Regions from separate parts of the Alteromonas sp. PRIM-21 genome, predicted to be linked through region 3. Evidence: predicted binding sites of a transcription regulator. Region 3 holds the regulator's gene; each other region holds the start of a gene.
What was found. Region 3 encodes FNR, which switches genes on or off when oxygen is low (the NO sensors DNR and NnrR bind a similar motif). Its sites were predicted from a motif close to TTGATCTAGATCAA; they were not measured.
Positions count from the first base shown of each region.

Region 1: the regulator FNR is predicted to act here: its motif matches at 2,954-2,967, upstream of clpB (ATP-dependent chaperone ClpB).
Region 2: the regulator FNR is predicted to act here: its motif matches at 2,690-2,703, upstream of IW644_RS16860 (GbsR/MarR family transcriptional regulator).

Region 1 is NZ_JADOEK010000005.1:3,627-14,184, reverse strand. Features, by position in the region: gene IW644_RS09070 (ChrR family anti-sigma-E factor) at 1-81, shown strand, start outside; gene IW644_RS09065 (outer membrane protein assembly factor BamD) at 209-973, opposite strand; gene rluD (23S rRNA pseudouridine(1911/1915/1917) synthase RluD) at 1,159-2,142, shown strand; gene pgeF (peptidoglycan editing factor PgeF) at 2,155-2,910, shown strand; gene clpB (ATP-dependent chaperone ClpB) at 3,160-5,736, shown strand; gene dld (D-lactate dehydrogenase) at 5,870-7,573, shown strand; gene prsT (XrtA/PEP-CTERM system TPR-repeat protein PrsT) at 7,592-10,405, opposite strand; gene xdp1 (exosortase-dependent surface protein XDP1) at 10,511-10,558, opposite strand, start outside.
Region 2 is NZ_JADOEK010000013.1:87,434-97,991, forward strand. Features, by position in the region: gene IW644_RS16850 (cytochrome d ubiquinol oxidase subunit II) at 1-696, opposite strand, end outside; gene IW644_RS16855 (cytochrome ubiquinol oxidase subunit I) at 708-2,081, opposite strand; gene IW644_RS16860 (GbsR/MarR family transcriptional regulator) at 2,093-2,650, opposite strand; gene IW644_RS16865 (tandem-95 repeat protein) at 3,112-10,558, shown strand, end outside.
Region 3 is NZ_JADOEK010000003.1:110,353-120,910, forward strand. Features, by position in the region: gene IW644_RS07155 (glucosaminidase domain-containing protein) at 1-606, shown strand, start outside; gene IW644_RS07160 (DUF2987 domain-containing protein) at 603-1,250, shown strand; gene IW644_RS07165 (patatin-like phospholipase family protein) at 1,274-2,299, opposite strand; gene ttcA (tRNA 2-thiocytidine(32) synthetase TtcA) at 2,300-3,253, opposite strand; gene uspE (universal stress protein UspE) at 3,486-4,409, opposite strand; gene fnr (fumarate/nitrate reduction transcriptional regulator Fnr) at 4,603-5,343, opposite strand; gene IW644_RS07185 (sulfite exporter TauE/SafE family protein) at 5,389-6,048, opposite strand; gene ccoS (cbb3-type cytochrome oxidase assembly protein CcoS) at 6,035-6,265, opposite strand; gene IW644_RS07195 (heavy metal translocating P-type ATPase) at 6,267-8,717, opposite strand; gene IW644_RS07200 (FixH family protein) at 8,717-9,196, opposite strand; gene ccoP (cytochrome-c oxidase, cbb3-type subunit III) at 9,427-10,380, opposite strand; gene IW644_RS07210 (cbb3-type cytochrome oxidase subunit 3) at 10,397-10,558, opposite strand.

The sequences.
Region 1 (10,558 bases), on a different contig from region 3:
AGCATTGTAGATCAGCCATTACACTTTACTTCCGGTTTAGCGAGACTATTAAATCCATTTAGCCATCTCTTCTTCCGCTAAGGTTTAAAACGGTTGCTTGTCTGCTTCTTTGCTTACAATCGCTAAATAACAAAAAACGCACTTAAGTGCGTTTTTTCGTTTTAAATATTAATGTTCAATAGTCGTTCGCGCTTCGAACTTGCTTAGACTAGCTAATAAACTCGCTATCCGGATAGTTAAGTCTAAGTGTCTTCATGGCGTTATCACGAAGCTCAGTTAGACCAAGCTGTTCGTAGCTTGAAACCATAATTTCCAGGGCTTGTCGGACCTGCGTAGTGTTCGGGAAGTGCTCAATAACATAGCGACCACGGTTGGCAGCAGCAACATACGCCTCCCTTCTCATGTAGAAACGTGCAATTGCAATTTCATAACGCGCCAAGCGGTCTTTAATATGAACCATACGCTGCTTCGCATCAGCCGCATACTTGCTGTCAGGATACTGCTGAATCAAACGACGAAAGTCTTCAAACGCTGCGCGAGATTTTGATGGGTCTCTATCCGTACGATCGATGTTCATTAACTCTTGGAATAGGTTACTGTCTGATTCCATGTTAGTTAAACCACGCATGTAATATGCGTAGTCAACATCCGAATGATTAGGGTTAAGACGGATAAATCTGTCGATGGTGGCAAGTGTTTCTTCATTCTTACCCGACTTGTAGTAGCTGTAAATAAGATCTAGCTGTACTTGGTGAGACAGTGGTCCAAACGGGTAACGGGAATCTAGCGCACTTAACGTTTGAGCAGCAGCGCTAAAGTTACCGACTTCCATGCTTTGCTTTGCTCTGTCATACAGTTGCTGTGCACCCATGTTAGCTAAAACGGCTTTCTCTTCTTTATCTGAAGAACTACATCCTGCGACAGATACCATAGCGCCCAATAAAACGGGAGCCAGTAGACGAAATGATTTCATAATAATTCTATTTTCCTGCTAAACAGTTTAATACTTCGCTGTCTAAGCTCATGTGTTAAACAACAACACTTTAATTGCATTCTAACGTACTAACGACGAGAAAAACCATACAAAAACGTAAACAAGGCAGTGTACAGCGTGAATACTTGTTATAATACCCTTTTTTAGACGTAATCAATGGTGTTATGACACAGTCGCCGAACACAATACAATTAGAAGCTTCAACGGAAGCTGCGCATTTTGGTTTACGCTTAGATCAGGTTTTGGCTGATTTGTTCCCTGAATATTCTCGTTCTAAGTTAAAAACTTGGATTCAAGACGGGAATGTTTCGGTAAATGGTGAAGTAATCACCGTTCCACGACACAAAATGCAAATGGATGAACTCATTACTGTACAAGCCGAAATGGACGTGCAGGTAACAAGTGTTGCGCAAGACATTGCGCTAGATATTGTTTACGAAGATGAGCATATTTTAGTTATAAATAAACCTGCTGATTTAGTCGTGCATCCTGGTGCGGGAAATCCAAGCGGTACAGTGCTTAATGCATTGCTAAATCACTATCCTGAAATTGACAAAGTTCCCCGAGCAGGCATTGTCCACCGTCTTGACAAAGACACTACGGGTCTGATGGTAGTAGCAAAAACAATACCTGCGCAAACGCACCTTGTGGATCAGCTACAGCGCCGTGAGATGAGCCGTGAATATGAAGCCATCGCTTTAGGTACTATGGTTGCGGGTGGTATTGTAGATGAACCTATCGGCAGGCATGCCACAAAGCGCACGCACATGGCAGTTCGCGAAATGGGTAAACCAGCAGTAACGCATTATCGCGTTATTGAAAAGTTCCGCGCTTATACTCACTTGCGTTTGAAACTTGAAACCGGTCGTACGCACCAAATCCGCGTGCATATGGCGCATATAAAGCATCCGCTGTTAGGCGATCAGGTGTACGGCGGGCGTCCGCGTTTACCTAAAGGTGCGTCTGAGGAATTTATTGCTGCACTTCGCGGATTCCAGCGCCAAGCGTTACATGCCGCTCAGCTATCGCTATTCCATCCTGAGACCGAAGAGTGGATGACCTGGAAGGCACCTCTGCCTCAAGATATGCAAGACTTGCTTAAGGCGGTGAAGAAAGACTCTGCAGACAACCCGCAAGATATGCTTTAAGCAGATGACACTATGACATTTTCAGCTGCAAATTCACCTATTACGTCATCGTTGGATTTAATCAGTCCGGCATGGTCATGCCCCTCTAACATTGTCGCATATACAACGACAAGATTGGGGGGCGGTAGTATGGGGGATTTTGCAGGTCTAAATGTTGGTGCACACGTGGGGGATGACCTTTTATTAGTTAAAGCCAATAGAAGCCTGATCCCACACAGCGAAAAAATAACGTGGCTAGAGCAAGTACACGGTAATCGGGTGGTGTCACTGCCAAGCGTGGATACCACTGCGGATGCAGCGTACTCTTCTTCCAAGTCACACTTTTGTGCGGTGATGACCGCAGACTGTGTGCCCATCTTGTTGTGTGATGAAAGTGGTGAACTAGTAGCTGCAGTGCATGCCGGCTGGAAAGGTCTCGAAACAAACATTATCGCCAATGCAGTTGGACACTTTAGCTGTAATGCTAATAAGCTCATAGCATGGATAGGACCTGCAATTAGCGGCGCTTGCTATGAAGTAGATGCACAGTTGGCAAGTAAATTTAGCCACATAGATGGCGCTATTGCCAATAGTACTAATAAAGGGAAGTACTTATTAGATTTACCTCTAGTAGCACAGATGCAATTGCAGCAAACTGGCGTTGAAGATATTACGCAAAGTAACCTGTGTACTTACACTGACGAGCGACGCTTCTATTCGCATCGAAGAGCTACTCACCAAAACAAACGCACAACTGGGCGAATGGTTAGCGTAATAGGTATGCTTTAGATACCCGGCCCTAAGGGCAGTAGTTCTTAATCCCATCATTTATTTGCGCTACATCAAAATTCCTACAGTATTTGTTATTTTTTGGCTAACTTTTCAATCTCGTACTTGAATCGCAATTGAGCAGCCTACATAACTAGAACATAAAGAATACCATTCCGCACAGATCATTACCCACTCAGCGAGAGTTAAAATGTTCGTAATCGCGGCGTGTTATCGCAGGTATAGTTGTTTATTCATTAGGTTGAGAATATGAGACTAGATAGATTTACCAGTAAATTTCAGCTCGCGATATCCGATGCTCAATCACTCGCATTGGGGCGAGACCATCAATATATTGAACCTGTCCATTTAATGACCGCCATGCTAAACCAGCAAGGTGGTTCAGTTCGTCCGCTACTTGATCAAGCAAACATCAATGTTAATGCGCTACGCTCTGCATTGAGTCAGGCTATTGAACGCTTACCTAGAATTGAAGGCATTGGTGGCGATGTTCAGTTGAGCAAGGATAGTGGTATTCTGCTGAACCTTTGCGACAAAATAGCTCAGCAGCGAAAAGACGAATATATAACGTCGGAAATTTTCGTGTTAGCTGCCCTTGAAGATAAAGGGCGATTAGGTGAAATTCTTAAAAGTTTGAATATCACCAAAGACGCCATTGAAGGCGCTATCGATGATATGCGTGGCGGACAGAAGGTGACAGACCCCAACGCTGAAGACGTGCGCCAGGCACTTGAAAAGTACACCACAGACTTAACTGAGCGAGCGGAGCAAGGCAAGCTCGACCCGGTAATTGGGCGTGATGACGAAATTCGACGTACCGTTCAGGTGCTACAGCGCAGAACCAAAAACAACCCCGTGCTTATTGGTGAGCCAGGTGTGGGTAAAACGGCCATCGTTGAAGGGTTAGCGCAGCGCATCATTAACGGCGAAGTGCCTGAAGGTTTGAAGAACAAGCGCGTTCTTGCCTTAGATATGGGCGCGTTAGTGGCGGGAGCTAAATACCGTGGTGAGTTTGAAGAACGTTTGAAGGCAGTACTAAACGAATTGGCTAAAGAAGAAGGCCGTGTCATTCTATTTGTTGATGAACTGCACACCATGGTAGGGGCAGGGAAGGGCGATGGCGCCATGGACGCCGGGAATATGCTCAAACCAGCACTGGCACGCGGTGAGCTTCACTGTGTGGGAGCAACCACGTTAGACGAATATCGTCAGTACATTGAAAAAGACGCTGCGCTTGAGCGTCGTTTCCAAAAAGTATTGGTTGAAGAGCCAAGCGTAGAAGACACTATTGCTATTCTTCGAGGCTTAAAAGAGCGTTATGAGCTCCATCACTCGGTAGATATTACTGACCCTGCTATTGTCGCAGCGGCAAGTTTGTCGCATCGTTATATTAGTGACCGTCAATTGCCCGATAAAGCCATCGACCTTATTGATGAAGCGGCCTCTAGCATTCGTTTGCAAATAGACTCTAAGCCAGAGGATATGGACCGTTTGGAGCGCAGGATTATTCAGCTTAAGTTGGAAGAGCAAGCGCTTGCTAAAGAAACAGATGATGCGAGCCATAAGCGCCTTGAAATGATTGAACTTGAGCGCGAGCAGGCAGAAACCAAGTACGCAGAGCTTGAAAAAGTGTGGGTGGATGAAAAAGATGCCATGCAGGGCACCCAAACTATCAAAGGGGAGCTTGAACAAGCAAAGCTAGATTTAGAAATTGCCCGTCGAGCATCTGATTTGAATCGTATGTCGGAACTTCAGTACGGCCGTATCCCTGAGCTTGAAGCAAAGTTAGAGCAAGCGGCTGAAAATGAGACCCGAGAGACCACGTTGCTTAAAAACAAAGTAACAGACATTGAAATTGCTGATGTTCTCTCTCGATGGACAGGTATACCTGTAGCGCGAATGCTTGAGGGCGAGCGAGAGAAGCTGTTACGCATGGAAGACGTACTTCATAAACGGGTAGTTGGGCAAGAAGAAGCTGTTGAAGCAGTCTCAAATGCTATTCGCCGTTCACGGGCGGGGCTTGCCGATCCAAACCGTCCTATTGGCTCTTTCTTATTTTTAGGGCCAACTGGCGTGGGTAAGACGGAGTTGTGTAAAGCTTTGGCTGGCTTCATGTTCGACACTGAAGACGCCATGGTGCGTATCGATATGTCTGAGTTTATGGAAAAACACTCGGTAGCACGCTTAGTCGGGGCGCCTCCTGGCTATGTTGGCTATGAGGAAGGTGGCTACCTAACCGAAGCGGTACGTCGCAAACCTTACTCGGTTATTTTATTGGATGAGGTTGAAAAGGCACATCCAGACGTATTTAACATTCTGCTTCAAGTGTTGGATGACGGCCGTTTAACTGATGGCCAAGGTCGCACGGTAGACTTTAAAAATACCGTGGTGATCATGACGTCTAATTTAGGCTCAGACATCATCCAAGATAAACACAACGAAAGTCAGTATGACGATATGAAAGCGTCGGTAATGAACGTTGTAGGGCAGCATTTTAGACCTGAATTTATTAACCGCGTCGATGATATAGTGGTATTCCATCCGTTAGGTAAAGAGCAAATTAAGTCTATTGCTAAAATTCAGCTTGCTTCCTTAAGAGCACGACTAGCGGAAAAAGGTTACAAACTTACTCTTTCTGCTGCGGCAATGGATAAGTTAGCAGACGCAGGTTTCGACCCTGTGTTTGGTGCACGGCCACTTAAGCGAGCGATACAAGTGCAGGTGGAAAATCCACTCGCACAGCAACTGCTAGCGGGTGAATTAATACCGGAATCAACCATTCGTATTGATGCTGACGAAAGCGGTCTATTTGTAGTAAGCAGTTAATCATCAAGCCAAATCTTTAATTTGAAGGCACTGGAGACAGTGCCTTTTTTATTGCTTTATTATTGCCTTGGCACTGTCTTTTCCTTTAGTTTACTTGCTAGAGCAATTTCAGCATGAGTGTTAGGAGTCATACATGGAAACAGCCCCAATTATTAACGCATTTAAACGCGTACTAGGGGAAAGCAACCTTGCCGTTGGAAAACGTGAGACTGAACATTACAGAAAAGGGTGGCGCTCGGGCGAAGGTAAGGCATTGGCCGTGCTGTTTCCAAACACGCTAATGCAATATTGGGAAGTGCTTAAGGTTTGCGTTGAATATAACTGCATCATCATTATGCAGGCAGCCAAAACCGGGTTAACGGAAGGTTCTACACCAAGCGGAGACGATTACGATAGACCTGTGGTAGTTATTAACACCCTAGCAATGGATGATATTGTTCTAATAAACGATGGAAACCAGGTATTGAGTTTTCCTGGGGCAACCTTGTTTAAGCTTGAAAAAATGTTAAAGCCCCTTGACCGCGCGCCACATTCGGTTATTGGCTCGTCCTGTTTGGGGGCGTCTATCGTTGGTGGTGTAGCTAATAATTCTGGTGGCGCATTGGTTAAACGAGGCCCCGCTTATACGGAGTTGTCGCTATTCGCTCAAGTAGATGCTAACGGTGACTTAAAGCTGGCGAATCACTTAGGGATAGACTTGGGTGAATCACCTGAAGAAATTATCGGTAATCTCGCATCAGGCAACTTTCCAAAATCACTCCCAGAAACGAGTGAAAAAGCGTCAGCTAGTGACTATGAAGAGCTCGTTCGAGATGTAAATGCTAGTTCGCCTAGTCGCTTCAATGCTGACCCATCAAGACTATATGAAGCCAGCGGTTGCGCGGGTAAAATTGCCGTTTTTGCCGTTCGCTTAGATACATTCGAAGTACCAAAAAAAGAACAAACGTTTTATATCGGTACAAACGATGCTGGTGTACTTACCCGTATACGCAGAGACATTTTGTCGACGTTTGAAAATATTCCTGAAGTAGGTGAATACCTGCATAGAGAAATGTTTGATATTGCAGATGTGTATGGCAAAGACACGATATTGAGTATTGAACGTTTGGGTACAGATTCACTACCTAAAATGTTTGCACTTAAAGGGCGGGTGGATGCTGTGCTTAACAAACTACCTTTTATGCCTCGTTACCTAAGCGACAACATTATGCAGTTTGTGAGTAAGTTTTTCCCTGACCAAATTCCTACAAGTTTGAGAGCCTACCGCGACAAGTACGAACACCACCTTATTCTTAAGATGAGCGATGGTGGTATTGAAGAGGCAAAGACTCTTTTAGCCAAACTGTTTGCTGAAGAGAAGCTAGATGGTGACTACATTACCTGTAATGAAGAGGAGGCGTCTAAAGCCTTTTTACTTCGCTTCGCAGCGGCAGGTGCCGCGGTGCGTTATCAAATGATGCATCACAAACAAGTAGGGGATATTTTGGCGTTAGATATTGCCCTGCGACGCAATGACAAGTTTTGGGTAGAAGAATTGCCTGAGCACATAGCCAAACATGTTGAAAAGCCGCTTTATTACGGACATTTCTTCTGTCATGTTTTTCATCAAGATTACATACTAAAGAAGGGAAGCGACGCTCACAAAGTCAAAGCAGACATGTTGGCACTATTAGATAGCCGAGGTGCTAAATATCCTGCCGAGCATAATGTTGGGCATCTGTATAAAGCAGAGAGTACTTTACAGCAGTTTTACAGAGAGCTAGACCCTACCAATACCTTTAATCCAGGCATTGGTAAGATGGAGAAGCACAAACGCAATTGTTCGTGCTGTTTATAGCTATATGTGAAGAGAGCCTTAAAGGCTCTCTAATAATGCTCTAGCCTGCGGACGCCTGAAGAAAGGTCGCTCTACATTTACTGCATACTCTAGCTCTTTCTTCGCTTCCTCAGTTCTATTCAATTTTGCTAGCGTGTACCCCAAATGATAGCGAATGTTGGGGTCATTAGCGTCTCTTGCGAAAGCGTCTCTAAGCATTTTAAGACTACCCTCATAATCTCCCTGTAGCGCTTTAATGTGTCCAAATGTGTCTAGTATTTTAGAAGAGTTAGGCTGTAGCTCATAAGCTTGTCGCGCATAGTTTTTCGCGGTAATTAGCGATTTTTCAATATGCATGATAGCTAAGCGATTAAAGGCTTCTGCTGGATTAAGTAGGTTGGGCTCTTCAATAAGTTCTTTATAGAGTGCTGTTGATTCCTCGAACTCTTGTATAAAGAAAAGGTACTGAGCCAGCAGATTTTTCGCCAGCAGGTTATTTTCATTTTCACGAACAAGTTTTCGCGCGGTTTTCAAAAAAACATCAACAAATTGTTCGTTTAATGCGTAGTTGTAGATCGCAATAAATGCCTGTGCAAAAGCAGCATCCACGTCTAGCGCTTTTTCGAAAGCGTTAATCGCACTTTCATCATTACCCTTATTCGCAGCTAATCTTCCCTTCAGAAAGTGATAGACCGGATTTTCTTGCTGGTTTGCTGGAATGGTCGCTAATAGCGACTGTGCGTTATCGTTTTTTTGTAAATCTAACAATAAGCTGGTATAACGCAAAGTTACAAAAGTACTCGTTTTGGCTATGTCGTGTGCGCGAGCCATGGCGTTTAACGCGCCCTCGCTATCACCAATGTTTCGGGCTTGGTCGGCATAGGCAATTAATTTACCCGCGTCGTCGTTAATAAAGTTTCTTACAATGCTTAGCGTTTTTTCGGCATCTGCACGCTGGTTATTCCCTAACTGAAGGGCAGCTTTACGAAGAAGGTAGTCAGCATTGTCGAAATCATCTTTTATAAGCAAATCTAAATGATACAGTGCGTTCTTGATGTCGCCTTGTTGCTGGTATAAAGATGAAATGCGCTCTCTAGCACCGATATTCGAAGGATTGAGCGTTAATATATCGAGGTAAATTTGCTTCGCGTCTTCTACGGCGCCCGCTTTGGTTAAATTAAACGCCTTTAGCATTAAAGTTTCGTTATGCTGAGGGGACAAAGCAAGTAGCTCTTCTACAAGTTGGTTAGATTTATCTACATTCCCTAAACGACTCTCTGTAGCTGCTAAATTGAATTTTGCTGGAAAGAGGGTAGGGTTCTGTGCCAGCGCCTTTTCGATATTGGTTTTAGCTTCTTCTAACTGACCTTGTCTTATCAAGATGCCGGCTTTTAAGTTGTACACTTCAGCTTCGTCAGGATAAAGTTCACTTAGCAGGTTTGCGCCTTTTAAAGCATTATCAAACTGCTGGGCTTGTAAATTCATTAATGAATAAGTGAATAGAAAACCCGCGTTATCTTTGTAGGTCGGCAAATTCTTTTCAAGAATCGATAGCGCTTCGTCCTGCTTACCTCTGGCAGCCATTAATTTAATCTTGAAAAGCTGAAGCTTGTTCTCATTAGGGTATTTGTATTCAAGATTTTGCAGTAGGCGTTCAGCTTTGAACGCTTTGTTTTGGCGAATAAATAAGTCACCTAGAAGAAGTGCTGAGTCAGGGTCTTCCATTAACGCATCTTGATGGCGTTCAAGCAGCGCAAGCGCTTGTTTGTCTTGCTGTGTTGCCATATAGACTTGGCTTAGCATTAATACAGCCTGTAAGTCATCAGGCTCTTGTTGCAAATAGCCATTAAAGTCTTTCGCAGCTGTTTCCATGTTGTTATTAAAGAAGTTTGTTAAACCACTGATATATAGCAACATAGGTTGCGAAGTTATGAGCTCAGGGTCAAGCTGCGCCATAAAATCATTAAGCTCTTTTAGCTTCTCGTTATCAATAGCTTGTTGGTTGTCTCTGCTTTGCAACCAGCTATTGAGTAAAATGGCCAGAGGATCATTAGGCGTGTCTTCAATGATCTCATCAACGAATAGCTTTGCTGTATCGTAGTCTTTCGCTTCTAAATACAAATCTACTAAATTACGCAGGGCAATAGGGTCGTCCCGGTTGAACGTAAGGGCTTTTTGTAAATGCGCGGTTGCTGCGTCAGTATCTCCCTGCCGGTAAGCAAGCTGGCCCTTCAATCGCCATGTTATTGCGTTTTCTGGTTCTAACGACATGGCTTTATTGATAAGAGAGTTTGCTTTAGATAAATCTTCGTTTTGAAGGGCAATAGACGCTAGACCATTAATGGCAGGTACGAAGTCTGGCGAAAGGGAAACGATGCTGTTGTAGTCGCGTAAGGCGCACTGCTCGTCTTCCAATCTAATACACGCGGTTGCACGAATCATCAACCATTCACGCTCTGCTTCACCTGACAGCTTGTCTGAGTCTAAAAAGTCCACAATCTTTTGATACTTGTTTAGAAATAGCCATGTGTTGCCAAGCGGTTCTGCCAGAAGGTTAATGTCAGCACCCATTTCAAGTGCTTCTACAAACTCCATTTCGGCCGCGGTTAAGTAGCCGTTTATAAGCAACATTTCGCCCATAAGAATTTTTGCAGCTAGATTCTCAGGGTCTTTCTGTAAGCTGTTTTTAAGGTGGATATAGGCTTCGTCATACTCGTTTTGGTTAAACGCGGTGAGCGCTTTTTCGTAATCTTCAGATGTAGTAGCAAAACTGTTGAAAGTGATTAACGATGAGGCAACTGCAGAGATAATAGCGCGATGTACAATTCGCTTTTTATTATTAAAAAAATCCATATAAACCTTCGAAACTTAGCCTAGCCACTGGCTCAAAAATAGCATAAAAAAAGGTGGCCTAAGCCACCTTCTAAAGATACGTGTTTTCTAAGCGTTTTTAAACAATTAAACGCGACGCTTACGTCGATAAAGAACAAGACCCAAACCTAAGCT
Region 2 (10,558 bases), on a different contig from region 3:
AGGTATAGCAAAAAGCACATAGCCCCAAGGTGCTGACAGCCATAAGTCTCGCACATCATCGTGTAAGGATAAGTTTGCGATACTTACTGCAGTAATTCCCACAGCCAATACAACCAAACCTCGGCGTGCCCAGTAATACGCTTTTGCTTGAAGCTCTCCTTCGCCTTTAAGTATTAACCAGCATGAGCCAATAAATGCATAGGCTGCAGTTACTCCAAATGCCGCAAGTAGAGCAAAGCCTTGAGCCCAAATATCAGTGCGAAGCCCCGTTACGTAAATGCCCAACATGTAACCTTGCGCAAGCGTAGTTAAAAGCGAACCGTATTTAAATACCAAATCCCATTTACGCTTTTTCACTTGCACAACTTTAGCGCGAAAATCGAACGCCACGCCGCGCAAAATAAGCCCTAACAACATGAAAGTTGCAGGTAAGTACAGAGTTTGCAGAAACTCGCTATGGGCTTCAGGAAAAGCGATAAGCAGTAAGCCTATGGCAAGCACAAGCCAAGTTTCATTGGCATCCCAGTAAGGCCCAATAGAGGCTATCATATCATCGCGGAAAGCCTCTGTTCTCGGCGGTATTAATACACCAACACCTAAATCATAGCCGTCTAAAATAGCGTACAGTAATACAGATAAACCAAGTAAGCCGACGTAGATGTTTCCAAGCATTTCTGCTGATATATTTTCAAACATGTTTGCTCTCCTTATACCGTGCTTGGGTCAGGTTCAGAGGGTTGCATCTTAGCCTTCGCTACTTCGCGCTCTTCCGTCGTTATTTCCTCGATCTCCACTGCTTTACGGCACATCAACATAAGCGTTCCCATGTATGCGATTAAAAGCACTGTGTAAATAACAAGGTAAAGCGTGAATGACAGCGCTATATTAGCAGGTGGTAGTTGAGTAACCGCATCAGCAGTTCTTAATACGCCACTTACTAAATAAGGCTGTCGACCTATTTCTGTAACGTACCAGCCAGCGAGCGTAGCTATCCAGCCGCTAAATGCCATGCCCGCAAACGTGCGTTTCAGCCACACAGGAAATTCTTTCTTGCGAATAAGGTAAAGACTACCCAGCCATGAAACAGCCAGCATTAGCATACCCATACCTACCATGACTCTGAAGCCGAAGAAAACAGGGGCTACAGGTGGGTGCTCTCCCTCAAACTCATTAAGCCCTTTTATCTCTCCTTTGAGTTCATGGGTAAGAATTAAACTTGCACCATAGGGAACGGGAATTTCAAAGTGGTTCTCTTTGCTTTCTTCATCTGGAATAGCAAAAAGCAATAAAGGTGCACCTTCAGTGGTTTCCCATAACCCTTCCATCGCCGCCACTTTTTGAGGTTGATGTTCAAGGGTATTTAAACCGTGCATGTCGCCCGCAAAAATTTGCAAAGGAATTAGCACGGCTGCCGTGTAGGTAGCTGTTTTAAGCGCTAGTTTGGGGGCAAGCTTATCGTCACCTTTTAACATGCGGTATGCTGAAAGTCCGGCAATAAGGAAACTAGCCGTTAACCCAGACGCCAACATCATATGAGCAAAGCGATAAGGGAAAGATGGGTTGAAAATGATTTCTTTCCAGTTTGTGGCATAAACCACACCATCGACTACTTCAAAACCTTGTGGCGTTTGCATCCAGCTATTAAGCGCTAGTATCCAAAATGCAGACGTTGTGGTGCCAATAGCGACAATAAGAGTAGATGCCGTGTGCAGCCAGTTAGGAACACGGCGTATACCAAATAGCATGATCCCCAAAAACGTGGCTTCTAAGAAAAATGCGGTAAGGACTTCATAGCCTAAAAGCGGGCCAGCTACGTTGCCAACTTTTTCCATAAACCCTGGCCAGTTGGTGCCAAACTGAAATGACATAGTAACGCCGCTTACTACACCTAATGCGAAGCTTAGAGCGAAAACACGTACCCAAAAGCGATACATGCGCATCCACACAGGGTGACCTGAAATGTTAGAGCGCAGCTTAAAATAAAATAGAAACCAGCCCATCGCCATGGTGATGGTTGGAAACAAAATATGGAAACTAATATTTAACGCAAATTGTAAACGAGACAGCAAGAATGCATCCACAGAGAGCCCCCTTAGTTAACGCTGTTTTTCCCCAGAAGTAGCTTGTCCTTAAGCTCAAGCATACGGCCCACGCCAGAACCTAACTTCATCAACGTGTTTAACTTTTCAGGCCCAAGATTCTGAAGCTCTTCAGACCATGCCGTAATTGATTCGAGTAAATCATGAATTTCGTTCAGTTTATGTTGAGCATTCGCCTCCTTTTCATTTGCAGGTGCATCGAGAAGTAAATCCCGAAGTAGGCTCATGGTTGGGTCTATTTCACGCTTTCGGCGCTCTTCAAATACTCTGTTCGCCAGTGTCCAGATATCACCCGCGGGAATAAAGAACTCTTTTCTCTCGCCAGGAACATGGTGTTGTTTAACAAGGCGCCATGACTGCAGCTCTTTTAAGCCCATGCTAGTGTTTCCTCTGGATATATTGAGCGCATCGGCAACTTCTTGTGCCGAAATGGGCTCTTCGTTTAGCACAATAAGTGCGAGTATTTGCCCAACTGTTCGATTGAAGCCCCAGCGACTTCCCATTTCGCCAAAGTGCATGACTGCAGATGTAATTAAAGGCGTCATTTTCATTCTTATTTTCCAGAAGTTTCAGAAATTACTGAAAGTTTATTGTCAAAGGTCAATAAATACAAGTGTTATTCATGTTATGAGCCGCATAAAACAAAAATTTAATGTTTGGACAAATGCTTAATTTAAACAAAATTATTATCAGAAAAGCTTTTCAAGGCGCTACCGGGCGGGCGATTGCAAATTTAAATAGGGAGTTACCCCTAGAGTCTTTCCTTATCCTTATGTCTAGTTTTCTTGCTAGATCTATCGTTGTATCGTCCGCGCTTCGTTACGCTAACTTATTAATAAACAACAAATATTAGCTATTATTTATTTAATTTTAATGTTTGATTTGTTGGCGAAATCGAAATCCTTGAACTAACGTTCAAAGTCTTGTCGAGAGCTTTTCAAAAAAGTTTTCTCAATTAAAGATTATGGAAGAGAGCTATCTCTCTAATAAATATACGCGCTAAAGGAAAGACATGATCCGCACATTGTCCAAAGCCATTATCGGTACTTCATTACTTCTAGGTGCATTACAAACTGCACAAGCAGCAACCCCTGTTATCACCAACACAGCGCCGCAAAGTGCGTTTATTGGAGAGTCATTCTGTTACGACATACCACTAACTAACTCAGGTACCACTGGCTATGGTCCTTATCTGCGTGTTATTCATGATGCCGACTTAACCTTCAATGGTGCGACATTTATAGGAAGCAACAGTGATACAATTAATGTAGGCACATTCGACCCCATTGCGAACAATAATGAACTTGAAGATCCTATCATCGCTCAAACCGTTAGCGGAACGCAGGGGTACAGCTTTTCAACGGTAGACATACCAGTGGGTTCGGTTGTATCCAACGGCCCTGATTTAACAACTAATGTGTGTTTCACTATCGACAGCAATGCAACGCCTGCGGAAGCGTTTGTTATTGAAGTTACACCCGTATATGAGTTTGGCGACACGGCAACAGGTGACAATGGCCCAATAGTAGGCACAACGCAAAGTGCGTCGGTAGAGGCGGCACTTTACCAAGTAACCACGCAAAGCTCGGCTGCGGAAAACGAGCTTGCTACGGGTCCAAGTTTTTCAGCAACCGTTACCCATACGGTTGATGTAGCAAACGGCCCTACCATAAACAACTTACAGTTTACGGATGTTTTAAACAGCGGCGTTCAATACAGTGCTCAAGCTACGATAACTGGTGGAACTGGGTGCTCTATAGATAGTGAACCCTCTACGACAAACCCGGGTGGCACTTTAGATGTTTCGTGTGCTTCTGCTACGGGAACAAGTAGCGAAAATGATGTGCGCGTTAGCTACCCTATGCATTTTATCGATGTATTAGATGCGCAGCAGTGTAGTACGTCAAGTATTGTTCACCCGTTAGATTTTAATGCCAGTTTTAACGGCAATGGGCTTACCCAGGTTTCTAGCAGTGATACGGTTTCGGCAAAGCATGTTGCAATTCAGCAACGCGTTAACGCCACCCAATCAAGCCCTGGCAACACGCTCACTGTCACTAACTCTATTCAAATTTCTGACTATATATCGGTAGATTCTTTAATACTTAACGATACCATCGCCGATGGCGTAGATTTTTCATCAGATATCACGGTTAGCTATGGCGGAAGTACGTTTAACATACCAAGGCCTGCTTCAAGTACTGATAGCAGTCAAAATGAGACAATCACCTACAACGTTACTAACGCAACAGGCACGCTTGCTGGTGGAAGCGTTTTAACGGTTTCTTACACTGTTGATATACAGCAAAATTACGTTGGTGGTTATACCGGGGTCAGTAGTAACGCACCTGTTGTTGCAAACGATTCGCTGTCATTTTCTCAAAGTGCGCAATATAACCTAGCAAGTGGTGCGTCAAGCTGCTTGGAAGGTTCTAGTGATTCAGTATCTATTGAAGGAATAACAACCACTAAATTCCTCGTAAATTCTGACAATAATACGACTACAGAAGTTCTTGAGTACGCACCGGGTGAAAGCGTGACTTATCGCCTGCACATGAATATTCCGTCGGGCGATACAAACGACATTGTTTTCAAAGACTTTTTGCCGCTTCCTGTGTTCCTAGTTTCCTCGTCAACGATTAGTACTAGTTCAGATTTTTCGAATAACGCTAATTTCGCTTATGGCCCTGAGAACACAATAACGTCGCTTACACCTAGCATAACGCTATCGACCACGGAAAACAGCGTAACCCTAGACTGGGGGGATATTTCAACCTCTACGCCTGAAGTGCTTGAAGTTGATTTTACCGTTGAGGTTACCGACGAGCCTTATGCCGACGGTCTAAGGTTAGCTAACTTATTCCAGGGAACATCAACCAATACACCAGACGCTGTTAGCGCCGATCTTAAATCTGCTGAGATAATAGTTCGTGCACCAGAATTGACGGTTTCACTTGCCACTTCTGCAGGTAATGTAGATGCTGGTGATACAGTTCAGTACACATTAACGATAACTAACGAAGGTGGTGCCACATCATTTGACACCACCGCCAGTGTTCCACTTGTTGCTGGCGTAGCTTCGCAAAGTCTTGTTTCTGCAACGCTTAATGGGAATAGCACAACGTTAGGTGGCGGCTCCTTATCTGCTGGCACCTACAGTGTAGAAAACCTCGCCGCAGGTGATGTTTATGTACTTACCTTCACACAAGATATTGCGCAAACCGCAGAGCCTAATGATGTCATCACGTCCGAAGCGACAATAAATTGGGCATCGGCTTCAGGTCAGACCGTAACCTTCGACCCACAAAACGATGACGCATCGGTTACCGTTTCTGATATTGCTATCGCGTCAACCATAGTAAGTCCTACAGGTAATGTTGTGGTAGGTGATACCGTACAGTATCGGGTAGACGTGACGTTGCCAGAGGGCACCACGAACGACTTAACGGTAGATATGACGCTTCCTGCTGGTTTTGAATACAGCAACACGTTAACGGTAAATTCAACAGGTTTTGACGGAACCGTAAGCGCCAGCCCCACTGTGACATCGTCGGGAACTGTCGAAAGCGGGCAAACTGTTAAAGCTTTGTTTAACGACAGTACAACCACTAATAATGATAACGATCCAAGCGATAATACATTCTCAATTACGCTTGAAGCCTTGGTGCAAGATGTCACACAAAATGCCGCTACAACGTCAACGCAAAGCAAGCAGTTACAGGTAAATGCGGGAACCAACAATACCACCAACAATGCGTCAGCTACGTCAACTAACCAGTTCGCTGAACATGTATTAAGCGCAACAACGAGCGTGACGCCAAGCTCCGGCGTAGAAGCAGGCGATACGGTAACTGTAACAATCAACGTTGAAAATACAGGTACAGCTACCGCTTATGATGTTGAAGTGGTCAGCAATGTTAATACTGATATTTTCACAAATGTAAACGCAGGAACAACTCCATCTAATTTTACGTATGCACTTCAAACTTCACCAGACAGAGTAACCTATTCAGGTTCGGAGCTTGCTGCGGGTGAAAGCGTGCAGTTTACTTATACTGCTGAATTAAAAGCAGGTGCACGGACCGGTTCCTCATTTGAGATATCCGCACAAGCTACTGGTGATAGCCAAACTGGCGACCAAACCGTTGAGCGTGATTCACAGTCAGAAAGTGCAGATACCACGGCCACAAAAGCAATCTTAGCTGACAATATTACGTTGATAGCTTCTTCAGAAGCCTTTACCAGTGACACCGGCACACGAGAAGCCGCTATCGGTGAGGTGTTAACCTATTCGTTCACTACGGTCGTGCCCGAAGGACAGACAAAAGAGACCACTAATCAGGACATTATTGAAGTTATTTTGCCTGCTGGAATGGCCTATCAAGCGGGAACCGCCTTAATTCGTGGAACATTTGATACGGGCTTTAGCACTTCAAACAACGTATCAATTACAGCGTCAGATACAACTATTACCCCGGTTATCAGCGGTCAGTCTGTTATCTTCGACTTGGGTGATATAACAAATAGTGACAACGATGGGGGTGATGAAAGTATCACCGTTACGCTTGATGTGCTTACCTTAAACACCAGTAACAATAACCGTACAAACAATAAAACGGTAACGGGTGAAGTAAACTATTTAAATGAAAGCAACGCTAATCAGAGCAACAATACGACGCAGAATATTCGTATTGCAGAACCTAATTTAACTGCTACAAAGGCAGCATCCCCATCGACCGTTGATGGTGGCAGCGAAGTTACATTTACCGTCACATTAACTAATACTGCAGGCTCTCGAGTTTCGCGTGCTTACGACTGGTACATCAACGATAACGTACCTGCACGATTTAATACGGTTAGTTTGGTGAGCGCAACACATTCAAGAGGGGCAGGCATTGATGTAGCAGCCTGTGCAAGCATCAGTGGCAACGAGCTAACGGTTGAGTCTGATAGCTGCGCAGTTAGCGACATTGATTACCTAGCAGCGGGTGAAAGCGTCACCGTTGTGTACACTGCTAACGTCAATTTTGATATCGCATTTGAAGAAACCGTCACCAATACCGTCGCAACCTCAGCAACGTCTTTGCCAGGTGCATCAGGTACTGGAAATGCTACGCCAGGCGTAGCCGGTTCAGATACCGGTGAGCGTACTGGTAGCGGTGCTAATAACGACTCAGGCCAAAACGTTAACGATATCGCTGATTCTGCTATGGCATCAGTTACCGCTAACGCGCCCACGCTTACCTTAACAACTACTGCAGCCGATGCTGCAATCGGAACTGTGGTTGAATTAACCGCAAGTTTCTCTATACCAACTGGTACAACAGACAACTTTGTTTATACGTTAGATCTTCCTTCAGGCTTAACGTATACCGGCGACGCCATTATCATAACAACGCCGGTGTCAGATTTCACCAGTACAAATACACCTAATACCACTCCTGGTGAAGGAACCGACCCAGTAGTATTAGATTTTGGAACTATTACCAACAGCGCTTCAACGTCTCAACAAGTTACCATTGCTGTGCCTGTTGAAGTTGCTAATATCTTAGGTAACCAAGCTGGAACAACGCTAACTAGTACCGGTTCACTTAGCTACCAAGACGTGAGCACGCCAGCACCTTCTGCGAATGTTGACGTGGATGTTATCGAACCCAATCTATCTATTACGCAAACCATCATTGCAGGTGCAACCGCAAGTGATAGTGGCGATACGGTAACGTACCGTACAGTGGTAACCAACACGGGGAATACAGCAACTGCGTATGCTGTGGCCTTTGAGGATGTAATGCCCGCTGAGTTATTGGGTGGGCCTGACGGAAGCGGCTCTGGTGTTACCTTCTTTGCGATAACGCTAACTAACCCGAGTGACGAGGCAGTACTAACTGGCACAAATACAGCACTGACCGTGAGTGATGTGAGTGAGACAACTACGACCAACACTGGCGATACGCTGTCGGTTGCAGCATTCGACCTACCAGCTCTTGCAAGCGTTACCGTCGAATACAGCGTCGTAATGGCCAACGAAGCAAGCGCCGGTGAAACGCTTACGAATGCAGTTGAAGCAACCTATAACAGTCAGTTGGACGGCAGTGGGCTTAACGGACGTAGTGGCGCAGATGGCACAGACGACGATGATGACACTGCGCTAAATAACTATCGTGAAACAGCTAGTAGTAATGTAACGGTAGATAACACACTGGCTATTCAATCTTCACTTAATGCTACACATAGCGATAACGATTTCGCAGTGGGTGAGTCGGTTTCTATTGATGCGCGTATCGATTTAGTGGAAGGCACAATTAGCGGTGTTTCTATTGTAAATACGCTGCCAGCGGACATTCGCTTTGACAACATTAGTATTAACAGCCCGGCGCAAATCAGCTATGACGGCGCGGCAACGGCTAGCGTTTCTGGCAACGATGTCACGGTTGACTTTGGAACTGTGAGTAATACCGCTGATGGCGATAGCACCAATGATTACATAACGGTTACCTTTACCGGTGTTGTAGAAAACGAAGTAGGCAACGTGCAAGGTACAACACTTACAAACAGCGTGAATGCATCAGGCGGCGGCGAAAGCGCAGGTCCATCTACTATCGAGATCGATATCGTTGAGCCAAATCTAGACTCAACAATGACGCTCGATAAAACCTCGGTATCATTGGAGGATACCTTCACCTTAACAATCGACCTAGGCCACACCTCTAGTTTTGCTGACGCGTTTGAAACTTCGTTTAACGTTTCGGTGCCTGAAGGTCTTACTTATGTAGCAAATAGCTTCATGGGGCAAGGTACGATCGATGATACGTCGCCTACGCTACTTGTTGTAGATATGGGCAGTATCACGCTGGTCGAAGGCAGCAAGCAAGTGACAATGCAGTTCACTGTAGATAGTGATGCTGACGTGGGTAATGCACTTTCAATTGGTTTGACTAATGGTGCATATAGCTCAATGAGCGGTGACACAGCTGACGAACGTGATTATAGCTTCGCTGATTCTATTAACGTGACAGGTGATATCGCGGCGTTTATTGGTGCGACACAGTCAGTTGTGCTATCTGATGATATCAATGGCAATGGATTTATTGATGCCGGTGATACGGTACTCGTTACCTCAACGCTTACCAATGAAAGCGATAGCGCCACTGCTACTGACGTTGTATTTACTCACGGGGTTCCTGCAAATACAAACTATGTAGCAGGGTCTGCGACAACGACGAAAGGCACCCTTGATGACAGTGCCGGCATTACGGTAAATGTTGGCGATATGGCATTTGGTGAATCTGAAACCATTACTTTCGAATTGCTTGTTGATGCCAATACGGCAAGCAATACGCTTATTTCAGTGCAGGGTAGCGTAGATTCATCCGACACAGTAGCAGAGCCAACTGACGCCGATGGTAATGATGTAAATGGCGACCAAGCAAACACTTTCAGAGTGGGCACACCAGCAAACACAGCAGATTTAGATATTACTCAGCTGGTACGTCTAACTACCGATGCTGATACCAATGATGTCATTAGCCCTAACGATACGCTAACTATTACGTACTTAATTGAAAATACAGGTAGTCAGGCGCTATCAAATATTGCTCTCAGTGACGCTATTCCCACAGGTCTTACTTACGTTGCTAATTCGGCGACGGTAAGCGGTGGGCATACGGTTAGTGTAATTGGTAGTTCATTGAGCGCAGACTTTATCACGCTAGCAGCTGGTGCCAGCGAAACGGTTTCTCTTGATGTTACCATCGACTCACCGCTGGTTGATTTTAACGGCAATACCGCAAACGAAAGCTTCTCGCTACAAGGTGAAGCAACCAGTGACGAAACTGATACTATTTATGCCGATAATAACCGTGCAGATAGCGATGGCTTCCAGCCGCTTACGTTTAGTGCATCGACGGGCGCGGGCACGCCAGAACTAGAGATTATTCAATACTATGAACTTGTTAACGATGTAGACGGTGATGGGGTTGTTGACCCAGGTGACAGCGTACGGGTTTACACTGTGGCAACCAATCAAGGTTCAGCGACTGCAGAAAATGTGTCGTTTACTCAGCCGGTTAATGCGGGCTTAAGCGTAGTAGCTAATACAGCTGTTGCCAGCCAAGGCGTTGTAGTAAGCGAAACGCCGTTTGACGTAAACGTGGGCGGAATTGCCCCAAGTGAAACGGTAACCGCTTCTGTGGTGCTAACGCTAGATGCAAATGCAGCTGACAACACTGTATTTTCAACGCAAGCGCTGTTTAGCGGTGACAACCTCGGTGCCAACCAGTTAAGTGACAACGACAGTAACGCTTCTGATGGCGAGAATGCTCTACTTATTCCGGTTACTTCACAAGCGCAAACCGTATCTGCGCCAACCTTTGCCCTTACCGATACCAGTGATGGTGGTACATCTGGTAACAATTTTGTGCAGGGCGAAACACTAACCCTTACACAAACCGTTACTGTAC
Region 3 (10,558 bases):
TTTTTTAATTATCTACGGCCCGAGGTAGAGAAGCAAAATGCCTACTTACTTACCTTAAGACATTATGTACAAACCTTGTATAGGAAGGCGTTAGTCAACGAATCGCTTTCAGAAGATGACATGGCTAGGCTTGAATGGCTTGTAGAAGAGTATCGGGTAAAGTCTACACAGCCTTTAAAGACTAAACTATTGGCCTTACTGCAGAAAATTGATGTTTTACCTGAAGAGCTGGTACTTGTTCAGGCTGCGAATGAATCTGCTTGGGGAACAAGCCGATTTGCAAGAAAGGGCTACAACTTTTTCGGTTTATGGTGTTTTTCAAAAGGGTGTGGTTTCGTCCCAAATCGCCGAAATGCCGGCGCATCACACGAAGTAGCCAAGTTTGATAGTCTGTCTCGCGCTACGTACACCTATATGCGTAACCTCAACAGACACGATGCCTATGCTGATTTACGAGAGATACGCAGCCGACTGAGAGCTAACCAATTACCCATTACTGGTGTTGCATTGGCAGAAGGGCTAATGAATTATTCCGAGCGAGGAGCCGCTTATGTTGAAGAGCTCCAAACAATGATCCTATTTAACGAGGAGTTTTTATCCGAATGATACGCGCTGCATTATTTCTTGCTTCATCTCTGTTTGTCGGTTTTGCTAGTACATCCGTAACGGCTGAAACGATAGATGTAGAGTACAGCCGTTTCTACAGCCATGTTAAAAAGCTAGATAACGAAGATACCCAAGCGCTTCAGTTTGCGTTTGGTTTTGTCCGAGTAGGTGAAGGGCGTTTATGCGAGGTTAACGGTGCATCTATCGTTACCGATAAGAAAACAATGCCACTAGAAGTTACAGATGAAGGACGTTTTACCGTACCCACTGAAAAAGCACTGAAAATGGCTAATGCACTGGTACGTATTGACTTAAACGAACGTGCGAACGTTTGTGATATGTCGGTGCAGCTTGAAACCAAGCCAGAATACCTTAAACAGTATTACAAAAAAGAAGAACTCACTTTCTTGTATGAACAGTATGAAGCCTTTTTCAATGAAATGGGGAGCTTTTTGTCTTTTATGATGCCGTCGGTGAAGGGCTTAATGATTCAGTTCGAAGACAAAAATTTAGATTTCGTTACGCCGCAGGGTGTACAAATTAACAACGGTGTTCTGCATTTAGAGCAAGAGTGGATAAATGAGGCGAAAGGCTTAACGCTGCCTCAAGCGCCGCTGCGTGTAACAGCTATGGCGTCTAGTTAATCTACCTTTTGAACAATTAGGTATCAGGTTAGCAACTGATACCTAATTTGCTCAGCAACGCGCGCGATGGTTTCTTCGCCCTTTGCGCACAGTTCTTCCGCCCTATGAAACTCCATAATACCCACATCAGTAAGTTGAGGTTCGATAAGTATATCTGGCGGATCGCCGGCTAAACGTGAACGGGTAACGCGAGCTTGAAGTATCTCAAGTGAACTGCTCATTACACTCATAATCCCCGGCGGATTGCGCTTATTCACCTTTGCCGGAACTTCGGTAAATTCTTCTTCGACTTTTTCAATAACATCGGTCGCGATACTTTCTTCAGTATTCACATCGTCAGAAGCATTAACTTGAAGCTGCTCTTCATTTTCCTCTGATGCTTTGTCATCTTTACTGTCTGGCGAAAACCATTGACGCAATACGTTTTGGCTTTTAGTAAAAAAGTCTTCGGTTTTACGTTGGTTTTCTTCGTGATCTTGCCTTAACTTTTCTAATCGAAGCGGGCGAAAATCGGCGTTAAGATTAACTGCAATTACAAAGTCTGCGCCTAGCTGTCGACACAGGTTAACCGGTACAGGGTTAACAACTGCGCCATCTACTAACCAGCGATCACCATGTGCCACGGGCGTAAAAAGTGCCGGAATAGCGCAAGATGCTTGAATGGTGTCGCCAATAGGACCTGAATTAAATACCACTTCACGTCCTGTATATAGGTCAGTCGCCACTGTTGCAAAGGGCTTAAGCATTTCTTCATACGAGGAAACACAAAACTCGCTAGCAAGCTTGTCAAAAACTTTTTGTCCGCTAGCAATGCCGCCTCGCCTGAGCCCTACACCCATAAGCGCGAGCACCTGCCAGTCGCTAAGCGAACAGGCCCATTCTTTTAAACCTTCTAGCTTGCCACTTGCGTAGGCAGCGCCAACATAAGCACCGATCGAGCAACCAGCTACAACGTCAATTTTAACGCCAAGCTTTTCCAACGCTTCAATTATACCAATGTGAGTCCAGCCCCTTGCGGCACCGGCACCTAACGCAAGTCCAATTTTCATTTACTTTGGTTCCATAATATTTACTACCTCGATAGCGTTATCTTCATCGCTAAGATCTGCACTATTTTCTGTAGTAAAAGAAGGTTCATCAAATCCGATATCACCATCTGCAACGGGGCCGTCTTGGGTGGCAATAGACTTAAAGTCATAAAGGTTACTGTCTACAAGGTGTGAAGGGGCCACGTTTTGAAGCGCGCGGAACATTGATTCAATACGACCTGGGAAACGGCGGTTCCAGTCTTGAAGCATTGCTTTGATATTCTGACGCTGTAGATTTTCCTGTGAACCACAAAGGTTACACGGAATTATTGGGAACTCAGCGGCTTGTGAATATTTCAAAATGTCCTTTTCGCTACAGTAAGCTAGTGGGCGAATAACAATATGTTCACCGTTATCGCTGACCAGTTTTGGTGGCATAGATTTTAGCTTACCACCATGAAACATATTTAAGAAAAAAGTTTCTAGCATGTCGTCACGATGGTGACCTAATGCAATTTTAGTCGCGCCTAACTCTTTCGCTGTACGGTACAAAATACCACGACGCAAACGAGAACAAAGCGAACAGGTCGTTTTCCCTTCAGGAATTTTGTCTTTAACAATAGAGTAGGTGTCTTCTTCTACAATCTTGTAGTCAACGCCAATGCTGTCTAAGTACTCGGGTAAGATATGTTCGGGAAAACCAGGTTGCTTTTGGTCAAGATTTACCGCAACAATATCAAAATGAATAGGCGCAATCTTCTTTAAAAACAATAGAATATCAAGCATGGTATAGCTGTCTTTACCGCCAGATAAACACACCATGACTTTGTCGTTGTTTTCAATCATACCGAAATCGCCAATGGCCTTACCCACGTTGCGACGAAGTCGTTTCTGAAGTTTGTTGAAGTTGTACTTTTGCTTACTTTGCGCGGCGTTTAACGTCGGCGCGTCAGCACTGCTTGTGCCTAAACTCATAATTAACTAGCTTGGTTTGTGATAAAGGCGTCATTATACATTAAAGCGCCTTTTCGAGACTATGGCTGAGTGGTTAAATTTATCGAGAAGCGTTAAGTACTGATTAAAGCGTGTGTTATTAATTCGCGTAATTAACCGCTAAATGCGAGTTTTTTTATGAAAAGCGCCCATCGCCGACTCGCCATTTGTCGCCATTAAGTGTCTTGATATTTAAGCGCAATTAAGTCGTTAACTACACGGTTATAGGTGATTCAAATCCATCGGGCTTAATTGCTAATACGTCACAATTCAGTTCATCGATAACGTGTTCGGCAGTATTGCCAATAAGCGCTGCTGAAATACCCACCCGTCCCACGGTACCTATTACAACTAACTCTGCATCCAGTGTTTTTGCTACTTGTGGGATAACTTTTTCAGGTAAGCCTTCTTTAACCACACATTTATTATCTGGAATACCGTATTTGAGTGCGTGACTACGCATTTCTTTAATATGATGGTTTTTTACCGCATCGTGATACGTGTCTGGGTCAAACTCCGGCACTTCGATGGCAATGTTGAGTGGTGTTGAAGGGTAGCTGTTGACTAAATTAACGTTACCTTTCAGCAAAGAGGCATAGTCATTCGCGATTAATGTAAGCTTGTCGTTTAGTGCAGCGTGTTCATCATCTTCGCTCCCTACGTTCACTGCAGCAATGATTTCACCGCCTTCTGGCCAATCATGTTCTTTCACGAGTAGTACAGGGCGAGGGCATTTGCGCATTAAGTGCCAGTCCGTAGGTGTAAAGATCACTGACGCAAGGTCGTCATGTTTTTTAGTAGCTTTTACTACTAAGTCAATTTGGTTATTAAGGGCGTAATAAATAATCGACTCATAAGCACGGTTGTTCCACTCAACCACAATATCGGTCTCTGAAAAGCCTTGTTCTTTTAGCTGGGCAGATAGCCATTTGGCGTGTTCTTTTGTAACGGCATCGCGCATTGATTCACGTTCGTCGGGGCTAAGCATGGTTGTCATATCGTAAGACAAATCATATACCACCATCATAGCGGTAACCGTGGCGCCGGTTTTTGATGCAAGTTCATAGGCACGGCTTAGGGCAGGCTGGTTGTCGCGTTCCGCGTCCACCACGGCAAGAATTCGTTTACACTCAATCATAACGTCTCCTCAACTACAAAGCTTCGTATCGCTGTCGACATCGATATTGTTTCAAAACAGTTTATATAAACCATTTACATTAACTATAAACGACATTTAGAAAAACGTGAGTTGTTTTGGATCAAGGCGTAAATAATTCGTTGATAAACTAAAAAGCGCGCATGTAGCGCGCTTAAGATAAAAGAAGAATAAATTAACCGTTACAAACTACGCTAGGGCCATTTAACGCCTCTAGCTTGGTATTTAACCGATCAAAATCCAAAATAGAGATCAATTTTCCGTCTACCTTGATAATGTTTTCCTTCTGAAAACGACTTAATAGACGGCTAATGGTTTCTATCGTTAAGCCTAAATAGTTGCCGATTTCGTTTCGGGTCATAGTTAGGTGAAACTCTCTGTGCGAAAAGCCACGCTCTTCAAAACGCTGGGAAAGGTGTGATATAAAATACAGCAAACGCTCTTCAGCAGTACGCTTGTTTAAAAGCATGATCATGTCGTGATCTTGTTTTATCTCAGCGCTCATAAAGCTCATGATCTGATGGCGTAGTTTGGGAAATTGAACCGACATTTCATCAAGTGTGTCATAAGGCAGTTCACACACCATGGCGGTTTCTAGCGCAGAAGTGTAACTTTGATGCTTACTTTCACGCAGGGCATCAAAACCAATAATATCACCCGGGAAGTGGAAGCCGGTGATTTGCTCTTCACCTTCTTGATTAGTTACAAATGATTTAAAAGAACCTGTTCTTACCGCAAAAAGGGAACGAAATTTATCGCCAGTTTGAATGAGCGTATCGCCTTTATGAAGCGGTTTTTTGCGCTCGATTATATCGTCAAGAGATTCAATTTCTGTTTTGTTTAGTGCAACGGGTAAACACAGGTGACTAAAGCTACAGTTTTGACAGTGAATAGAAAATTGGCTTCCTTTGCTCATAATGCATGCTCTTTTAAAGACCCCACGACAATAATACACCTATTTTTAAACGATTGCGCCATGAATAAGATAGGCTGCATATATGGCCATTATTACTGCGATGAGTTGTCTAACGTGACTGTTTTGAAAACTACTAACAATATACTGACTGCCTGCACTTGCTGCGAGTAGCGTTGGCAAAGTACCTAAACCGAAGAAAAACATCACGGCGGCGCCTTGTACTGCATTGCCAGCAGCCAAAGACCAAGTAAGTGTTGAATACACTAATCCACAAGGTAACCAGCCCCAGATAAACCCATAAGGGATAGCGCTAAAAGGGGTTTTGAACGGTAAAAAACGCTTAGATAGTGGCTGCAGTTTAGAAAACAATCCTTTTCCAGCGCTTTCCAATACCGTTAAACCCGTCCACCATTTACCTAAATAACAGGCTAGCAACAACAGCATAAGGCCGCTAAGCAAAGATAGGGCATAGTTGGCAAGGGGCACGTAGTCGGCGGCTATTTTTCCAAGCGCCCCAGTTAGCGCGCCAGCGATGGTGTAGCTTGCTATACGTCCTATATTGTAGGCTAGGGTATAGGGTAATGCTGAAGCACCTTTTGGTGACACCATTCTTAGCGCTGCCACTATACCACCGCACATGCCCACGCAGTGAACACCGCCAGCTAAGCCGATAAGAAAGGCTGAGAAATAATTAATCCCCTCCATGCGACTCTTGGCTTTTATCTACTTTACTATCCTGAAATTGCTTGCGTTGCTCAGCGAGCTTTTTTTCCTCAGGCGGAAGGTCATCATCAAACAAAATACTGTAACCCTGACGGTCTAAATCTTCAAACTGATTGGTTTTAACCGCCCAGAAGAATATCACAATTGCCACAGCTACTATGATGATCGCGATTGGTATTAAAACGTAAATTATGCTCATACTATTTGCCCAGAAGTCGCGTAGAGTTTGTCACTACTATGATACTGCTTAATGACATTCCAACAACCGCCATCCACGGTGAAAGCAGGCCTGATACGGCGAAGGGTAAGATCAGCACATTGTAACCTAACGACCAACCAATATTTTGTCTTATTTTTTGTTTCACTTGGTGCGAGGTTTTAATTAACTCCGGTACAGAAAGTAGCTGGTCGCCTAGCAATATCACGTCGGCAGCAGTCTTCGCAACATCTGTCGCATTACCTACTGCTATCGCTACATCGGCACTAGCAAGCACTGGCGCGTCATTAATACCATCGCCCATCATCATTACCTTGGAGCCCGATTGCTGCATAGCTTGAACCGCTTCGTATTTCTGTTCTGGGGTAAGACCCCCTTTAGCGGTGGAAATTGGTAAAGGTTTCGTTAGGGAGTCGACGTTTTGCTGTGTATCGCCGCTTAATACAGCTAGGGTATGACTTTTTGCCAATATATCGAGGGTTTCTTGGGTATCGTCACGCAGTGAGTCACGAACTTCAAAAGCCGCCATAATACGGCCTTTGACGGTAAGAAACACATTAGCCGAGGGGTAACCCTCGATAAATGATTGCTGTGATTCGTGAACACTGAATGCTGCTGAGCCCATGCAAAATAGTGTGTCATTAATTTCACCGCTAATTCCACCACCTGGCGTGACCGTAAAATTGGACACTTTGTGTACGGTGTTGCCGTTTGACGTTTTATCACCGCTAACGGTCTTATTATCGCTAAAGGCTTTATCCCCGCTAAAGGCTTTAGCAATAGGGTGCTCAGAGCGAGATTCAAGTGCGCGTGCAATGGAAAACGCGCTGTCGCTGTCTACGCCGTCAGCATACCAGGCGTTTGATATAGTGAACTTACCTTGTGTAAGCGTACCGGTTTTGTCGAGCGCGATAGTGTCAATGCCAGTTATTTGCTCAAGAGCATCGGCTCGCTTTAGCAAAATGCCTTGTCTGTTTAATTTCGCCATAGCGCAAGTGAGCGCTGATGGTGTGGCTAACCCTAAGGCGCAAGGGCAGGTTGCTACTAGCACCGAAATGGTGATCCAAAATGCATCAACACTGCCGTTATAGGCCCAAAAGGTGTAGGTTAACGCTGAAATCAGCAGTACCGCAGTTACAAAATATCGAGAAAAATTATCGGCTATTTGCGCGGCCTTGGGTTTGCTGGCCATCGCACTTGCTTGAAGCCTCACAATTTGATTTACCAGCGCATTTTTAAGTGTTTGCGTAACAGTAATGGTAAGGCTGCCATCCTGACATACGGTACCACCATATACAACGCTGTTGTTTGTCTTGCGCACAGGGTTAAATTCACCCGTTAGCATAGACTCATCAACCGCAGCGTTACCTTCTGTTACCAGCCCATCAATGGGAATTGTCTCACCGGGCTTAACTAGCACTACATCGTTCACCTTTAGTTGCTTTGCTAAGCATTCAGTAACGCTGCCATCTGGCATTATTTTAGTCGCTGACACAGGAACATACTGCATCATATTGGCAGAAATCTGCGCCGCTCTGTGTCGACTGCGATGTTCTAAGAATCGGCTAAGCAACAGCAGAAAAATGAACATACAAATGGATTCGAAATACACTTCGCCTTGTTCTAGCATGGTAGAGCGAATACCGGCAATATAGGTACCAAATATGGCAAGCGTAACAGGTACATCCATATTAACTGTTCGTGCGCTTAGCGCTTTAGCTGCACCGACATAGAAGGTGCTTCCAGAATACAGTACAACCGGGGTGGTGAGTGTAAGGGCAACCCAGTAAAAATACTGGCGTGTTTCTAATTCGATGGCGCCAAACCAATCAAAATAAAGACCTGTCATCAGCATCATAACCTGCATGGTCATAATACCTGCTAGCCCTAACTTCTTAAGGAAGGTTTTTTGCTCGCGTTTATAACTGGCTTCGTGCTCATCAGGGTGAAATGGAGAGCCAATATAGCCGATGCGTTTCAGCGTAGAGAGAATTTGGCTAAGCTTAATTTGAAACGGTGACCAAGTAACTAAAGCCCGACGCTCTTGAACATTTACAGCTACTTGCTTGATGCCTTCAACTTTCGATAATTGCTTTTCAATAAGCCAGCCACAGGCAGCGCATGTAATGCCTTCAAGGGTTAGCTGAATTTGCTTATCTTGCCCTTCTTCAAACACAAACTCTTCCTGAAGGGAAGGGTCGTCATAGACTTTGAGTTTGTCTAAGGTTTCCAAAATCCCATCGTCAGACTTTTGCGCAGGTTCGGTCCTAAACTGGTAATAGTCTTCTAAACCATTGTTAACAATAGCTTCAGCTACCGCTAAACAACCTGGGCAACACATATCTCGTTGTTGCCCCAATATGACAGTAGTGAATTTCCCATCGTCTACGGCTGCCACAGGCAGCCCACAATGGTAACAATCGTGATTGGCCATTATGGATTGAACTTCATTTTACCAGTATGGGGTAGATAGACCGTGTTTTGAATTTTCCAGCTATCATCAATAGGTGTGAGCGATATGCGCCATTTACCGTCTAGGTTTTCTTCAATAAAACCGCGATAAATACCGTTAGCGTCGCGACTTAGTAAAACGCTGACATCACGCTCTTCAAGCGTGACGTGATAAAAGCTTAGCTTAACCGCATTACCTTCTTGAGGAATGCCTGAATGGAACTGCAGCGCGATGCTACCGTCTTCGATGGTTAAATCGGTAGTAATATTTAAACGGCGGGCGATTGCCTCTTTGTCCAAGCGTGCATTAATTGCTTTACCTTCTTTGTAGTAATCGTCTACAACAAGGCTATCTTCAGTAGAAATAGCAAGGTTTAACAACACGCCGCCCATGATCAGGGTAATGATAGGTACGGCAATTAAAAACCAGGGCCAGAATTCTTTATACCAGGGTCTATTCATTTAATTATTTACTCGTCTTTACTTCACTAGCAAGGTCGCTAACAACATATCTATTATTACTAGTGGACAGCCGAATTTGAACTGCATAATAACGATAAATATGGTGTTGGTAATTCTCACCTACAGCCCACTTAATTTGTACGTAATGGCACTGTCTATATGGCTGTATTTTCTCATAAAAAAAGCCCCGTAGTAACGAGGCTTTTTAAGATATTTAATGATTTAAATCATTAATCATTTGAAAGGCTGTAAACATACGCTGCAACAACGTGAATTTTGTCATCACCCAAAGTTTTCTTGAATGAGGGCATTACACCGTTACGACCGTAAGTTAGCGTTTCTGTCACTGCTCTGTGGCTGCCGCCGTAAAGCCAGATATTGTCGGTAAGGTTTGGCGCACCAAGTGCTTGGTTTCCTTTACCATCCATACCATGACAAGCCGCACATGCTGCAAAGCGAGCTTGACCTGCTTTCGCTAGCTGTGGGTCCACATCGCGACCGCTTAAACTAAGTACGTAGTTAACCACTTCTTCGATACCGTCTTCACCCATAGCATCTAGCCATGCTGGCATAGCTGCTTTACGACCAAGCGTAAGAGTTTCAACGATTTTCGCACCTGAACCACCGTACAACCAGTCGTTGTCCGTTAGGTTAGGGAAGCCGCCATTTTGACCACGTGCATCAGAACCGTGACACTGAGAGCAGTTCTGTAGGAATAAACGCTGACCTACTTTATTTGCTTCTGGGTCTTTAGCCAGTTCTTCAACAGGAACTTGTGCATACGCTTCGAAGATCGGATCGAACTTCTCGGCAGCGAAATCTAGTTCACGGTCATATTCTACTAGGTAGCCTTGCTCTTTTGCGTCAATACGCGCTTGAGCAGACTCTTCTAGCGACTGGATATTTTGGTTAGAACTCTTCCAACCCCAAATACCTTCGTACGCACCTAGGCCAGGATAAAGCGCTAGGTATATAAAGCCCCAAACGATGGTCATGTAGAACATAATTGTCCACCAGCGAGGTAGTTGGTTATTCAACTCCTCAATACCATCAAATTCGTGGCCCATTGACTCACCTTCAGCGACGCCAGTCTTGTTAGACAGGCACCAGCGAAGAAGGAAGTAGCAACCAATGATCAACCCTAGGGTTATCACTGAAATCCAAATTGTCCAAAACATACTCATGAGTTCGAGACTCCTGCTAATCTTCTTTTGATTTTTCTTTTTCTTCGTCTGCAAACGGTAAGTTTGCTGCTTCGTCGAATTTCTTCTTGTTGCGGCCGCTAAACGCCCACCACACGACGCCGATGAAGCTTACAAAGACGATGACAGTAAAAATGCTGCCTACAATTCCCTGGTCCAT